DNA from 2 places in the Pseudomonas moorei genome. Region 2 is predicted to be linked to the other one. Evidence: riboswitches for the same ligand, from Rfam matches in the RefSeq annotation. Region 2 holds a riboswitch; the other holds the start of a gene.
The links. A riboswitch is a leader RNA that binds a small molecule or an ion and turns the genes downstream of it on or off. The one in region 2 is predicted to bind cobalamin.

Region 1 (7,133 bases), 1.9 Mb from region 2:
GGTGTGGTTGCTGATGCGCGGCAGCACCGGCACCACCACTTTCAGTACCTGATCGACCTTGTCGGTCTGACGCTGGTCAATGCCGTCCTCGGCCTCCAGGTGCAGGTCCAGCACGTAGGGCAGCACACCGATCACCGGTTTGCCGGTGCGCTGTTCCAGCCAGTCGAGACCGGGTTGCAGCAAGGCGATATCGCCGCGAAAGCGATTGATGATGAAGCCCTTGACCCGCGCCTGTTCAGTGGGCGACAGCAGCTCCAGCGTGCCCACCAGATGCGCGAACACACCGCCACGATTGATGTCGGCGATCAGCAGCACCGGGCAATCCACCGCTTCTGCAAAGCCCATGTTGGCGATATCGCCAGCACGCAGATTGATCTCGGCCGGCGACCCCGCACCTTCGACCATCACCAGCGGATAGGCCTCACTCAAGCGTGCATGGGACGCCAGCACCGCTTGCATGGCGATGGCTTTGTAATCGTGATAAGCGACGGCATTCATGGTGGTGACCGCGCGACCATGGATAATCACCTGGGCGCCGGTATCGCTGTTGGGCTTGAGCAGCACCGGGTTCATGTCGGTGTGCGGCTCGAGGAAGGCGGCCTGCGCTTGCACCGCCTGCGCGCGACCGATTTCGCCACCGTCGGCCGTCACGGCACTGTTGAGCGCCATGTTCTGTGGTTTGAACGGCACCACGCTAACGCCCTGACGCGTGACCCAGCGGCACAGCGCCGTCACCAGCGTGCTTTTACCGGCGTCGGATGTGGTGCCCTGCACCATCAGCGTTGTCATTGGCATTCCCTGGCAAAAGCTTCGAACGCCGTGGCAAGACGCGACCAGTCAGCCTCATCGCCAGGCAAACCGAAACGCAGGCTGCTGTTTTGCGCGAACAAGCGCAGCAAAATGCCCCGACCGGCCATGAACTCATGCAGTTCTTCGGCGCGCTCGGTGATCAGCCACTGGAACAACGCACAGCCACCCTGAGGTTTGAAACCGTGTTGCTCCAGTAACGCCGCCAGACGTTCGCTGGCCTCTTCAGCCCGTCTGCGCTGCAGCGCATGCCCTTTGGTGTCGCGCAGGCAGGCCTCGCCCACTACTCGGGTCGGACCGCTGACAGCCCATGGTCCCACTTGCTCGGCGAGCAACTTGAGCAACTTGCGCTCGGCCAGGACAAATCCCAGCCGCACCCCGGCCAGACCGAAAAACTTGCCGAACGAACGCAGCACGATCAAGCCGACCTGATGGGAAAATGGCGCCAGGCTCAGCTGCGGTGTGTTGTCCATGAACGCTTCATCCACCACCAGCCAGCCACCGCGCTGGGCCAGCCGCGAGTGCCAGTCGAGCAAGCGATTGGGCGTCAGGCTCAGACCGGTCGGATTGTTCGGGTTGACCACCACCAGCACATCGAGGCTGTCGACATAAAAGTCGACTTCCTGCTCGAGCACTTCACGCACGATGTAGCCGTTACGCCGCCAGGCTTCGGCATGCTCGGCGTAACAGGGGGACAGCACGCCGACCTTGCCGGCCCGGCGCAGACGCGGCAGCAACTGGATGGCCATCTGCGAACCGGCCACCGGCAACACCTGCAGAGTGCCGTAGTAGTCGCAGGCGGCCTGTTCCAGCCCGTCATCGGTTTCCGGCAGGCGCGCCCATGCTCGCAGGGGGATATCCGGAATGGGAAACGGCCAGGGCGCAAGGCCGCTGGACAGGTCAAGCCAATCGGCTTCCTCGATGCCGTATTCGAGCGCCGCCTTGCGCAACCGTCCACCGTGCTCAAGCATAAAATTCAGCCCCCAGGCAGAGAATCAGCAGCCATAACCATACCCCGCGCTGGACCAATTGCCAGCCACGATCGATGGAGTCGGCATCCGCCGGCAGGCCTTCGCCCAGTTGCGGACGTTGATGCAGTTCACCGTGATAGATCGCCGCCCCACCCAACTCGACACCCAGCGCACCGGCCCCCGCGGCCATTACCGGACCGGCGTTCGGGCTGTCCCAGGTCGGACCCTGGGTCCGCCAGCATTTGAGGGCCAGTCGGGTTTTGCCCAGCAAGGCGTAAGTCAACGCCACCAGACGCGCAGGAATGAAATTGAGCACATCATCGATCCTGGCTGCCGCCCAGCCGAAACGCTCGAAGCGCTCGTTGCGATAGCCCCACATGGCGTCCAGGGTGTTGCTCAAACGGTAGAGCACCACGCCTGGCGCGCCGGCCACGGCAAACCAGAACAGTGCGGCAAACACCGCGTCACTGCCGTTCTCCAGCACCGATTCGGTGGCCGCACGGGCCACTTCGGTTTTATCCAGTTCGCTGGTCTTGCGGCTGACCAGGTAACTGACGCGCGTACGCGCCGCATCCAGATCATCGCTGCGCAAGGCCTTGGCCACGGGCTCGACGTGTTCGCCCAGGCTGCGCATGCCGAGGGCGCAATACAGCGCGAGAATCTCGACCATCCAGCCCACATAAGGCGCCCAGGAAAATGCCGTGGCCAACAAGGTCAATGGCAACACCGCGATCACCCACGCGGTGAACCCGTGACTGCGCCAGCCGCGACCACCCGCGTTGAAACGCTGCTCGATACGCTCGGCAAACCGGCCGAACGCCACCAGCGGATGCCAGCGCTTGGGTTCACCCAGCAGCGCATCCAGCGCCACAGCGGCGACACTCAACAACGCCACACTCATTGGCGCACTCCCCAATAATTTTCGTACAGCAGTTCACTTAGCGGACGCGCCTGCGCCCACCCTTCCAGAACCAGCATCGGCGCCGGGTAGAATTCCTTGACCGGTCCCAGGCACAAAACGGCCAGTGGCTTGGCCCCGGAGGGCAAGCAGAGCAAATCGGCCAGGGCTTGCGGTTCGAACAGCGAAACCCAGCCCATGCCCAAACCTTCGGCCCGGGCCGCCAGCCACAGGTTCTGGATCGCGCAGGACAACGACGCCATGTCCATTTCCGGCAAGGTGCGACGACCGAAAATATGCCGCTCGCGATCGTCCATCAGCGCCGCCACCAACACCTCGGCGCAATCACTGATGCCTTCGACCTTGAGCTGCATGAATTCGTCGGTGCGTTCGCCGAGGGCTTCGGCGGTGCGAATGCGCTCTTGCTCCACCAGTTCCTGGATCTGGCCGCGCAGGGTTCGGTCGCTGATGCGGATGAACCGCCAGGGCTGCATCAAGCCGACACTCGGCGCCTGGTGCGCGGCTTCGAGCAACCGCCGCAGCAATTCGGGCTCGACCGTACCGCCACTGAAGTGACGCATGTCGCGACGTTCGCCGATGGCGCGGTAAACCGCTGCGCGTTCGGCTTCGGTGAATGCGTTGTCGGTCATGGCCTCTTCGCTGGCAAGCCAGCGCCTACAGGGTTCAGGTGATCAACTGCAGGAGCCGGCTTGCCGGCGAAGGCGTCCTCAAGATCGGGTGCAAACAATGCGGCTACAGCCGTCGGATTGGACGGAAAATAGAAATGCACATAAGAGGCTGTCATCCGTCCCTCACGATAAACCGCCTCCGCCCCGCGCCCGCCATTGGGGCTCAAGCCTCGGGCAATCGGTACAAGCTCAGTGGTGGTCAGCGAATGATGATAGGTGTGCCCGCGCAGCGACCCTTCCGGCAATTCGACAGCCTGTAGCGCCAGCGCCGCCAGACGCTTTTGCATCACCGCATCACCGGCCAGCAAGCCGACCAGTTCTGCACGCGAACCCTCGACATCGGTCAGCGAATCGAGCAGATACAGCATGCCGCCACATTCGGCGAGCAACGGCTTGCCCGCTTCGTGGTGCGCGCGGATCGCGTTCAACATCGAGGTGTTTTGCGACAACGCCACATGGTGCAGTTCGGGATAACCACCCGGCAGATAGAGGCTGTCTGCCTCGGGCAAACCGGTGTCACGGATCGGCGAGAAAAACGCCAGCTCGGCGCCCATGGCCCGCAGCAAATCCAGGCTTGCGCCATAGGTAAAGGCAAAGGCTTCGTCACGGGCCACAGCAATGCGCACACCGGCCAGCAAGGGATCGGCAGCGATGACATCCGGGGCCGCGAATTCCACGGCCGGCGGTAGCGCCACCTCGCAACTGCTGGCCAGGGCATCGGCCGCCGCATCGAGGCGCAGATCAAGATCGTTCAACTCGCTGGCCTGCACCAGTCCGAGGTGACGACTCGGCAATTCGATTCCGGTTTCACGGGACAACGCGCCGTACCAACGCAGGCCTTCGGTCAGGCTGCCCTCAAGCAATTGCGCGTGACGCAGGGTGCCCACGCGGTTGGCCAGGACACCGGCAAATGGCAAGTCGGGTTGATAGCGCGCCAGCCCCAGGGCCAGGGCACCAAAGGTCTGGGCCATGGCAGTGCCGTCGATCACCCCCAGCACCGGCACACCGAAGTGCCGCGCCAGGTCGGCACTGGACGGCGTGCCGTCAAACAGGCCCATGACACCTTCGATGAGGATCAGGTCCGCTTCACCCGCGGCCTCCCACAACAGCCGACGACTCTCCTGCTCGCCCACCATCCACATGTCCAGTTGATACACCGGCGCACCGCTGGCGCGCTCCAGAATCATCGGGTCGAGAAAGTCCGGGCCACATTTGAACACGCGAACCTTGCGCCCCTGATTGCGATGCAAACGGGCCAACGCAGCGGTGACGGTGGTCTTGCCCTGACCGGAGGCCGGCGCGGCAATCAGCACCGCCGGGCATTGACGAGGGCTATTCATACAATACGACTCACAGCTCGACGCCTTTTTGCGCCTTGATACCGGCCTGGAAGGCGTGCTTGATCATGCCCATTTCGGTGACGGTGTCGGCCAGCTCGATCATCTCCGGCTTGGCGCCACGGCCGGTAACCACCACATGTTGCATCGGCGGGCGTGCCTGCAGATCGCCGAGCACCTGATCGAGATCGAGGTAGCCGTGCTTGAGGGCGATGTTCAACTCATCCAGCACCACCAGGCCGATGGAGGGGTCGCGCAGCAACTGTTGCGAAACCGCCCAGGCCGCTTCGGCGGCGGCGATGTCGCGCTGGCGATCCTGGGTTTCCCAGGTGAAGCCCTCGCCCATCACATGAAAACGCACCTGCTCCGGGAAGCGCCGGAAGAACAGCTCCTCACCCGTGCTATTGCGCCCCTTGATGAACTGAACCACACCGCACTGCATGCCATGGCCCATCGACCGGGCCAGCATGCCGAACGCCGAGCTGCTCTTGCCCTTGCCGTTGCCGGTGAGTACCAGCAGCAGGCCGCATTCGTTCGGGGAGTTGGCGATGCGCTCATCGATCACGGCTTTTTTGCGCAGCATGCGCGCCAGATGACGTTCGTCACGATCAGGGGTATCAGTCATGGGAGAGCTCTCCGTTGAGGCAGGATAACGGCGGGCGGGCACAAGAAAAGACGGCAAGAAGCCTGGCATCGCCCACCGTGACGCCGCTTGGATGGATCAGGCCGGTCTCCGGGCTCATGAGCGGCGTTGGCCTGACTGTGCGCCTTCCCGTGTCGATACTCGGCACAGTGGCTCAAGGCACAGTCTTCACTCATTTACCGTTGCGGGGGCAGCGCCGGGATCGCGGCCTTCGTGCTCGAAGCGTCCACTCACCGGCTTCCCTGTTTCACTCTGTCGACCCAAGCCACAGAGCACCTGAAACAAGCCGCGAAGGTTAGAGGGTTGGGGGTGGAGCGTCAAATGAAGACCGGCCGGGCGAGTGAATAACTGCCGTTGATCAATAAACTGACGCCAATCTTGTGCCACACTGCAAGCAATGATATCAAAGAGCCACAACCCACATCACAATAACAAGGGTAAGCCCCATGCAAGGCATCATCATCAGCAATCCGAAGCTGGAATTCCTGCGCCCGCTGCTGGAGCGCTGGTTTGACTGTATCGACCGCTACAACGCCGTGCGCGGCGATAACGAAACGCCTTACTGGCTCGACGAAAAAGCCAATCTCGGCCTGCTTTCCGCCGCCGCCTGGATGGCCGAAATGGTGACCCTGCAACAATCGCCCACGCGCAAACACATCGAGGAAGGCGAGCGCAACGGCCGCGCCGATCTGTTTATCGCCACGCCTGAATCACGCGCCTGGTTACAGGCCACGCAACGCTGGCCACGGGTCAACAGCCTGAACCTGACGCAAGCCCTGCAGGACATCACCAGTGACGCCAAACGCATCAGCTACGCCAGCGACCTGAAACTCGGCTGCCTGTTCGTGGCACCGCACAAAGCCCAGCAAGGCGCCACCCCGGAAGAACTGCAGGACATGGTCGACGACCTGCAAAAAGAGCACACCTGCGCCGTCGCCTGGTACTTCCCTTACGCCTACCGCAAGTTGCGCAACGAAGGGGGGCACTACCACCCCGGTATCGCCGTGCTGCTCAAGGAAGCTCGCGGCTAACGGTTGAACCATCGCGCAACGAAACTTCTCTATTGATCAGGTCACTGCATTCACAGGGAAGATCAGTATGCGCAAGCCCCAGCTCGTTCTCGTTATCGCGCTCGCCGGAGGGCTCGCCGCTTGCGGTGAAACCTCCAGCCTGCAAGTCGCCGACGGCACCGGCCCGTCACCCAAGTTGCCAGAACCCAACAAGACGCTGCTGCCGACGATCAACATCGCCCCGGCGATTGGCTGGCCCGACGGCGCGAGCCCCGTCGCCGCTGCCGGCACTCAAGTCGCTGCGTTCGCCGAGAACCTCGACCACCCGCGCTGGCTCTATGTGCTACCCAACGGCGACGTGCTGGTCGCCGAAACCAATGCCCCACCCAAACCCGATGACGGCACAGGCCTGCGCGGATGGGTCATGAAGAAAGTCATGGGCCGCGCCGGTGCGGGCGTGCCGAGCGCGAATCGCATCACCCTGCTGCGCGACCGGGACCACGACGGCATCGCGGAAACCCGCACGGTGTTTCTGGAAAACCTGAACTCGCCCTTCGGCATGACGCTGGTCGGCAATGACCTGTACGTCGCCGACACCGATCGCCTGCTGCGCTTTCACTATGAAACCGGTGATACGGCGATCAAGTCGCCACCGGTCAAAGTGCTCGACCTGCCCGGCGGTACGCTGAATCACCACTGGACCAAAAACGTCATCGCCAGCAAGGACGGCAGCAAGCTGTACGTCACGGTGGGTTCGAACAGCAACGTCGCCGAAAAC
Region 2 (7,133 bases):
CCATGCGGTGGTGGTCGGCAGGTTGCGCACGTCCACCGAGTAGAAGTTGCGCCCGGTGGGCAGCACATCCAGGCGCCCGCGACTCGGTGCGCCGCTGGGGCCGGCCGGAACGAAGCGACCGCTAAGGGCATCGAGCAGGCCGCGCATTTCGGCGGGGCCACAGGCGTCCAGTCGTGGTGCGACCACCTCGCGCAGGTTGTCGAGGATGGCTTGCACCTCGGTCCAGCCGGCCTCTTGTAGGCGCGAACTTGCTCGCGATGGTGTGTCAGTTGGCATCAATGTGGCTGATAAACCATCGCGAGCAGGCTCGCTCCTGCAGGAGGCATTCAGCGTCTGCGAGATCAGTTGTGTGGCGAACAGTTCCAGGCGTTCGCGGGTGTCGCCGGCTGTGCGCCAGACTTCGTCGGTGACGGTTTGCAGTTCGATCGGACGCGGCCCGCTCCACGGCTCGGCCAGCACACAATCGAGCGGATCGAAGCCCAGTTCAAAGGCTTTCGCCAACGCCCTTGGCAGGCTTGACTGCGCACCACGCCCATCACCCCGAGGAATGCGCAGCAGCGCGAGCAAGGTGTCGATGCGCAGGCGCCCGGTCGGTGACTCGCCGAACACGTGCAGGCCATCGCGGATCTGCGACTCCTTCAAGTCGCACAGGTAGGTGTCCAGACGTGGCAACCAGATCGACGCGTCGGCGTCGCTGTCGAGTTGTTCGTCCAGTTGCAGTTCGCGGTCGATGTGCGTGTCGCGCACCAGTTGCAGGATGTCGCGCTGCAACTCCCGGGCACGCCGCGGATCGAGCAGTTGCGCTTCGTAGTACTCATCCGCCAACAGCTCGAGATGGCGCAACGGGCCGTAGGTTTCAGCGCGGGTCAGGGGCGGCATCAAGTGGTCGATGATCACCGCTTGGGTGCGCCGCTTGGCCTGGGCGCCCTCGCCCGGATCGTTGACGATGAACGGATAGATATTTGGCAACGGCCCGAGCAACGCGTCCGGCCAGCAGTGTTCGGAGAGCCCGACACCCTTGCCCGGCAGCCATTCGAGGTTGCCATGCTTGCCGACGTGGATCACGCCGTGGGCGCCGTAGGTGTTGCGCAGCCAGAAGTAAAACGCCAGGTAGCCGTGGGGCGGCACCAGGTCCGGGTCGTGATAGACCGCGCTCGGGTCCACCTGATAACCCCGCGCCGGTTGAATGCCGACGAAGCTCAGGCCGAAACGCACCCCGGCAATCATCATCCGTCCGCCGCGACACATCGGATCGCTCTCGGGCGCGCCCCAGCGTTGCAGCACCGCTTGGCGGTTGGCTGCGGGCAGCGCGTTGAACATTTGCAGGTAATCGTCCATGGCCAGGCTCTGCTGGCAAGGACGCTGGTCGAGGGTATCGAGATCGTTGCTGACGCCGCCGAGCAGTTGTTGGATCAGGGCCGTGCCGCTGTCCGGCAACTGCGCCGGCAATGGATAACCTTCGGCATGCAGTGAACGGAGGATATTCAGTGCCGCCGCCGGCGTATCAAGGCCGACGCCGTTACCGATGCGACCATCGCGGGTCGGGTAGTTGGCGAGGATCAGCGCAATGCGTTTTTCGGCATTCGGCAGCCGCGCCAGATCGATCCAGCGCCGCGCCAGTTCCGCGACAAAGTCCATGCGTTCCGGTTGCGCGCGGTAGCAGACTACATCGGACTGACTGCGCTCACTGCGCCAGGCCAGATCCTTGAAGCTGATCGGTCGACTGATGATCCGCCCGTCCAGTTCCGGCAGGGCGATATGCATTGCCAGATCACGCGGGCCGAGCCCTTGTTCACTGGCGCGCCACCCCGGTTCGTTATCCTGGGCGCAGATCGCCTGAATCACCGGGATGTTGCGGCGAAACGGACGCAAATGCGGGGCTTCAGGACTCGACTGGGCGAAACCGGTGGTGTTGAGAATTACCGAGGCGCCGATCTCGTCAAGCCAGTCCTCGACCACCGACAGGCAGCCGGGCTCCTTCAAACTGGCCAGGGCGATGGGCAACGGGTTCAACCCCGCTGCCTGTAAACGCTGACAGAAAACATCGATGAAAGCGGTGTTCGCCGCCTGCAAGTGCGAGCGGTAGAACAGCACCGCCGCCACGGGTTGGTCGGCCCGCCATTCGGCTTGCCAATCGCTCAGTTGCGCGGGACTTTTGTGCGGGTGATAGATCGCGGTGCGTGGCAGGACTTGCGGCTCGGACCAGGCGTAGTCACGACCCAGCCAGCGATTGGCCAGGCAGCGAAACAGGTCCAGCGCATTGCCCATGCCTCCCTGGCGCAGGAAGTGCCAGAGCCGCTCGCGGTCCTGTACGGTCACTGTGCTGAGGTCGCTGAGTTCCGGATCGGGACGGTCATCGCCCGGCACCAGAATCAGCTGCACCCCACGCCGGGAAAGCTCCACCAACCGCTCGACGCCATAACGCCAATAGGCGATGCCGCCGTGCAGCGAAATCAGAATGACCTTGGCGTGGCGCAGCACTTCGTCGACGTACAGATCGACCGAGGCATGGTTCTGCACCTGCATCGGGTTGGCCAGGCGCACGGTCGGGTAATCGTCGGGCAACTGCTGCGCCGCTTCGGCGAGCAGCGCCAGACTGGAGTCACCGCTGCACAGGATCACCAGTTCGGCGGGGGTTTGCCCAAGGTCGGCAATGTTGTCATCCGACACGAAACCGCCGGGCTGGGTCCTGAGCAGGTGCATGGCTTACACGCTAAGCGCGGCGCGCAATTGCGTTTCGAGCAATGCGGCGTCCAGCGCCTGGCCGATCAACACCAGACGCGTGGTGCGTTCTTCTTCGCCACCCCACTGACGGTCGAAGTGTTTGTCGAAACGAGTGCCCACGCCCTGGATCAGCAGGCGCATCGGTTTGTTCGGGATCGCCGCGAAACCCTTGACCCGCAGGATGCTGTGCTCGACCACCAGTTGCGTCAGTGCGTCCATCAGCAGGCTTTCGTCAGAGGCCGGCAGCTCGATGGAGATAGAATCGAAAGCGTCGTGATCGTGGTCGTCATGATCGTCATCGTCGTGGTGATGATCGTGATGGCTGTGGCGGCTGTCGATGTGTTCTTCGGAGCCGGCGCCCAGGCCGATCAGCACGTCCAGTGGCAGGCGACCGCTGCTGGCTTCGATGACCTTGACCGCTGGCGGCAACTCTTCGGCGACTTCCAGGCGGACGCGGGCCAGGTCTTCCGGGCTGATCAGGTCAGCCTTGTTGAGGATCACCAGATCAGCGCTGGACAACTGGTCGGCGAACAGCTCGTGCAGCGGCGATTCGTGATCCAGGTTCGGGTCGAGTTTGCGCTGGGCATCCACCTGATCCGGGAACGCGGCGAAAGTGCCGGCGGCCACGGCCGGGCTGTCGACCACGGTGATCACCGCGTCGACGGTGCAGGCGCTGCGGATTTCCGGCCACTGAAAAGCCTGGACCAGCGGCTTTGGCAGGGCCAGGCCCGAGGTTTCGATGAGGATATGGTCAAGATCGCCGCGACGGGCGACCAGTTCGCGCATCACCGGAAAGAACTCTTCCTGAACGGTGCAGCACAGGCAGCCGTTGGCCAGTTCGTAGACCCGGCCATTGGCTTCTTCTTCGGTGCAACCGATGGAGCACTGTTTGAGGATTTCACCGTCGATGCCCAGTTCGCCGAACTCGTTGACGATCACCGCAATGCGGCGCCCCTGAGCGTTGTCGAGCATGTGCCGCAGCAAGGTGGTTTTGCCCGAGCCGAGGAAGCCGGTAACGATGGTGACGGGGAGTTTGGCCAGTGTTTTCATCGAATGCCCTTTGGCAAGGTGGCGGGCATACGGGACGAGTACCGGCAACGCCTGTGCGCGCCGGAAGCGTTCGCCACCGGATCACCCCGCCCGGTTGTAGTGAGAAACTGTATCGAGGCAGGTCTCCTGGCTGACGGTGTGCCAGTCGCTTGACTGGCGTTGGCTGCGCCTTCCCGCGGGCTCAGGACTTGAGCGTGCAGTGGCGTGGCAGCGAACATCACCGTTCACAGTTGCGGGGGCAGCCGCGGCTTCGACCGCGTTCCCTTCTTAGCTTCGACAAACGCCGAAGAACCTCGAAAGCGCAAGGCTACGCATCGTATTGGGGCGGGTCAATGTTCATGCTGAGTTCTACAGCGCCTCAACGCCGTCATCGCGAGCAACTGCGCCCCGAGTTGAGAACGCTTGCCAATTGACGCCCCACCCTTGCCCATGCTCTCCTACACGCCTTGTTACGGGTGCCCTTCACAGGGTGAAACGGGAAACCGGTGAATCATGTGCTTTACTCTTAAGCCATGTCAGTCCGGTGCTGCCCCCGCAACGGTAAGCGAGCGAAGCGTCAGATCCACTGTGCCCGTGCGGCATGGGAAGGTGATGCTTGCAGGTTCAGGCGATAGCCAACACCCCTCGTGAGCCCGGAGACCGGCCCGCAACACAAAGTGAACCTTACAATCACTGAATGACAACCCGCGGTGGGCGGGCGCTGTTCGAACCTCTGCGCGCTCGCTCGTGCAGGGATTTGCATGCGCTCTCATTCCCCGCTGACAGAACTGAGGGAAGCGCCATGTCGATCATCAGCACCACCGACCACAGCACCACCACGAGCAGCACCACAACCCTGACTCAACGCCTGACCGCCGCCGTTTGTGCGTCGATCCTCGGCGCGTGCCTTGTGTATTTCGCCGGTTTCTCGCACATCGAAGCGATTCACAACGCCGCTCACGATACCCGTCACAGCGCCGCCTTCCCGTGCCATTGAGACCCGCCGACATGATCAAGCGTATCGCGCAAACCGCAGGCTTCACGGGGTTGCTGGCCGCCCTGCTGCTGACTCTGCTGCAAAGTTTCTGGGTCGCTCCGCTGATTTTGCAGGCCGAAACCTACGAAAAAGCGGAACCTGCGTCGGTCGAAATGCATGAACACGCCGCTCACACCCACGATGCCGAAGCCTGGGAGCCGGAAAACGGCTGGCAACGCGTGTTGTCGACCACCGGCGGCAATCTGGTGGTGGCTGTCGGTTTCGCCCTGATGCTCGCCGGCCTGTACACCTTGCGCGCGCCGACCAAAACCTCACAGGGGCTGCTCTGGGGCTTGGCCGGTTACGCGACCTTCGTGCTCGCGCCGACCCTCGGCCTGCCGCCTGAACTGCCAGGCACCGCCGCTGCCGATCTGGCGCAACGGCAAACCTGGTGGATTGGCACTGCCGCCTCAACCGCGGTCGGCATCGCATTGATCGTGTTCAGCCGCCACTGGCTGATGAAAGTCCTGGGTGCAGCCATCATTGCCGTCCCCCACGTGATTGGCGCGCCGCAGCCGGAAGTGCACTCGATGCTAGCACCGCAAGCACTGGAAACCCAATTCAAAATTGCTTCGCAGTTGACCAACGTCGCATTCTGGCTGGCCCTGGGCCTGATCAGCGCCTGGCTGTTCCGCCGCAAGCTCGATGACCAATACCACGCATGACCGATACCGGCACAGCGCCGACCCTGGTGGTCGGCCTGGGCTGCCAACGAGGCTGCCCCGTCAGTACTTTGCGGGCGCTGCTTGATCAGGCGTTGCAAGCGCATCAGATCGGACTGCATCAGATCAAGGCCCTGGCGAGTATTGATTTGAAGCGCGACGAACCAGCCCTTGTCGAACTGGCCGAGCAACTCTCACTGCCATTGACGTATTTCAGCAGCGCCCAGTTGGCCGGCTATGAGCCTCAACTCAGTCATCATTCGCAGATCGCCTTCGAGCGTACCGGCTGCTACGGTGTCGCGGAAAGTGCCGCCCTGGCCCTGGCCGAACAGTTGACCCAGACGCCGGCCAAGTTGCTGATTACCCGGCAAAAATATGCCCAGGCCACCCTGGCATTGGCCAGCTCGACGTAAAATCCCGATAATCCGCGCGTTCAATCATGAGCAATCTTCATCTGGCGCCCTGCCCAGCCCCCTTTTCCCACAGGAATCGACGATGACCGTCTACTTCATTGGCGCAGGTCCAGGCGACCCCGAGCTGATCACCGTCAAAGGCCAGCGGCTGATTCGTAGCTGCCCGGTGATCATCTACGCCGGTTCGCTGGTGCCCGCCGCTGTGCTGCAGGGCCATTGCGCCGAACAGGTGGTCAACAGCGCCGAACTGCACCTGGAACAGATCATCGACCTGATCAAGGCCGCCGATGCCAAGGGTCAAGACGTGGCACGCGTGCATTCCGGCGACCCGAGCCTCTACGGCGCGATCGGTGAGCAGATTCGCTATCTGCGCGAACTCGGCATTGCCTTTGAAATCATTCCCGGGGTCACCGCTACGGCGGCCTGCGCGGCGCTTTTGGGGGCGGAACTGACCCTGCCCGATGTCTCACAAAGCGTAATCCTGACCCGCTATGCCGACAAAACGGTGATGCCGGCCGGCGAAGAATTGGCCAGCCTGGCGCAACATGGGGCAACCATGGCGATTCATCTGGGGGTCAATCATCTGGAAAAAATCCTGGCCGAATTACTGCCACATTACGGCGCGGACTGTCCGATCGCGGTGATTCATCGGGCAACCTGGCCGGATCAGGACTGGGTGGTAGGGACGCTGGAGAACATTGCCGGGAAGGTTCAGGCCAAGGGGTTTCGGCGCACGGCATTGATTCTGGTGGGACGGGTGCTGGGCAGTGACCATTTCAGCGAGTCGTCGCTGTATCGCGCCGGCCATGCGCATTTGTACCGCCCCTAAAGCACTTGTGGCGAGGGCGCTTGCTCCCGCTGGACCGCGAAGCGGTCCCAACATCAGCCAAGGCATTCATCTAGGAAAAATGCATCGGCTGTATTGTGATGGCTACGCCATCAAACGGGAGCAAGCTCCCTCGCCACAGCGCCGTCTTTTTTCGCAGCGAACGCCTTAGTAGTAGGCGTTTTCTTTCTGCGTATGGTCGGTCACGTCACGAACACCCTTGAGCTCAGGTATACGCTCAAGCAGGGTGCGCTCAATGCCTTCCTTCAGGGTGACGTCCGCCTGGCCGCAGCCCTGGCAACCGCCGCCGAACTGGAGAACGGCGATGCCGTCTTCAACCACATCGATCAGGCTGACCTGACCGCCGTGGCTGGCCAGCCCCGGGTTGATCTCGGTTTGCAGGTAATAGTTGATGCGCTCGTTGATCGGGCTGTCGGCATTGA

Region 1: another riboswitch for cobalamin. It lies ahead of cobO (cob(I)yrinic acid a,c-diamide adenosyltransferase); the one in region 2 lies ahead of ACGJAX_RS19660 (CbtB-domain containing protein).

Annotation. Positions count from the first base shown of each region.
Region 1 covers NZ_AP035776.1:6,047,132-6,054,264, forward strand. The annotation lists gene ACGJAX_RS28175 (cobyric acid synthase) at 1-789, opposite strand, end outside; gene cobD (threonine-phosphate decarboxylase CobD) at 786-1,778, opposite strand; gene cbiB (adenosylcobinamide-phosphate synthase CbiB) at 1,771-2,679, opposite strand; gene bluB (5,6-dimethylbenzimidazole synthase) at 2,676-3,326, opposite strand; gene ACGJAX_RS28195 (cobyrinate a,c-diamide synthase) at 3,323-4,705, opposite strand; gene cobO (cob(I)yrinic acid a,c-diamide adenosyltransferase) at 4,716-5,327, opposite strand; cobalamin riboswitch at 5,409-5,640, opposite strand; gene ACGJAX_RS28205 (hypothetical protein) at 5,792-6,376, shown strand; gene ACGJAX_RS28210 (PQQ-dependent sugar dehydrogenase) at 6,444-7,133, shown strand, end outside.
Region 2 covers NZ_AP035776.1:4,169,738-4,176,870, reverse strand. The annotation lists gene cobN (cobaltochelatase subunit CobN) at 1-2,703, opposite strand, end outside; gene cobW (cobalamin biosynthesis protein CobW) at 2,707-3,774, opposite strand; cobalamin riboswitch at 3,873-4,085, opposite strand; cobalamin riboswitch at 4,211-4,437, shown strand; gene ACGJAX_RS19660 (CbtB-domain containing protein) at 4,556-4,750, shown strand; gene ACGJAX_RS19655 (CbtA family protein) at 4,762-5,454, shown strand; gene ACGJAX_RS19650 (cobalamin biosynthesis protein) at 5,451-5,864, shown strand; gene cobM (precorrin-4 C(11)-methyltransferase) at 5,947-6,693, shown strand; gene nfuA (Fe-S biogenesis protein NfuA) at 6,859-7,133, opposite strand, start outside.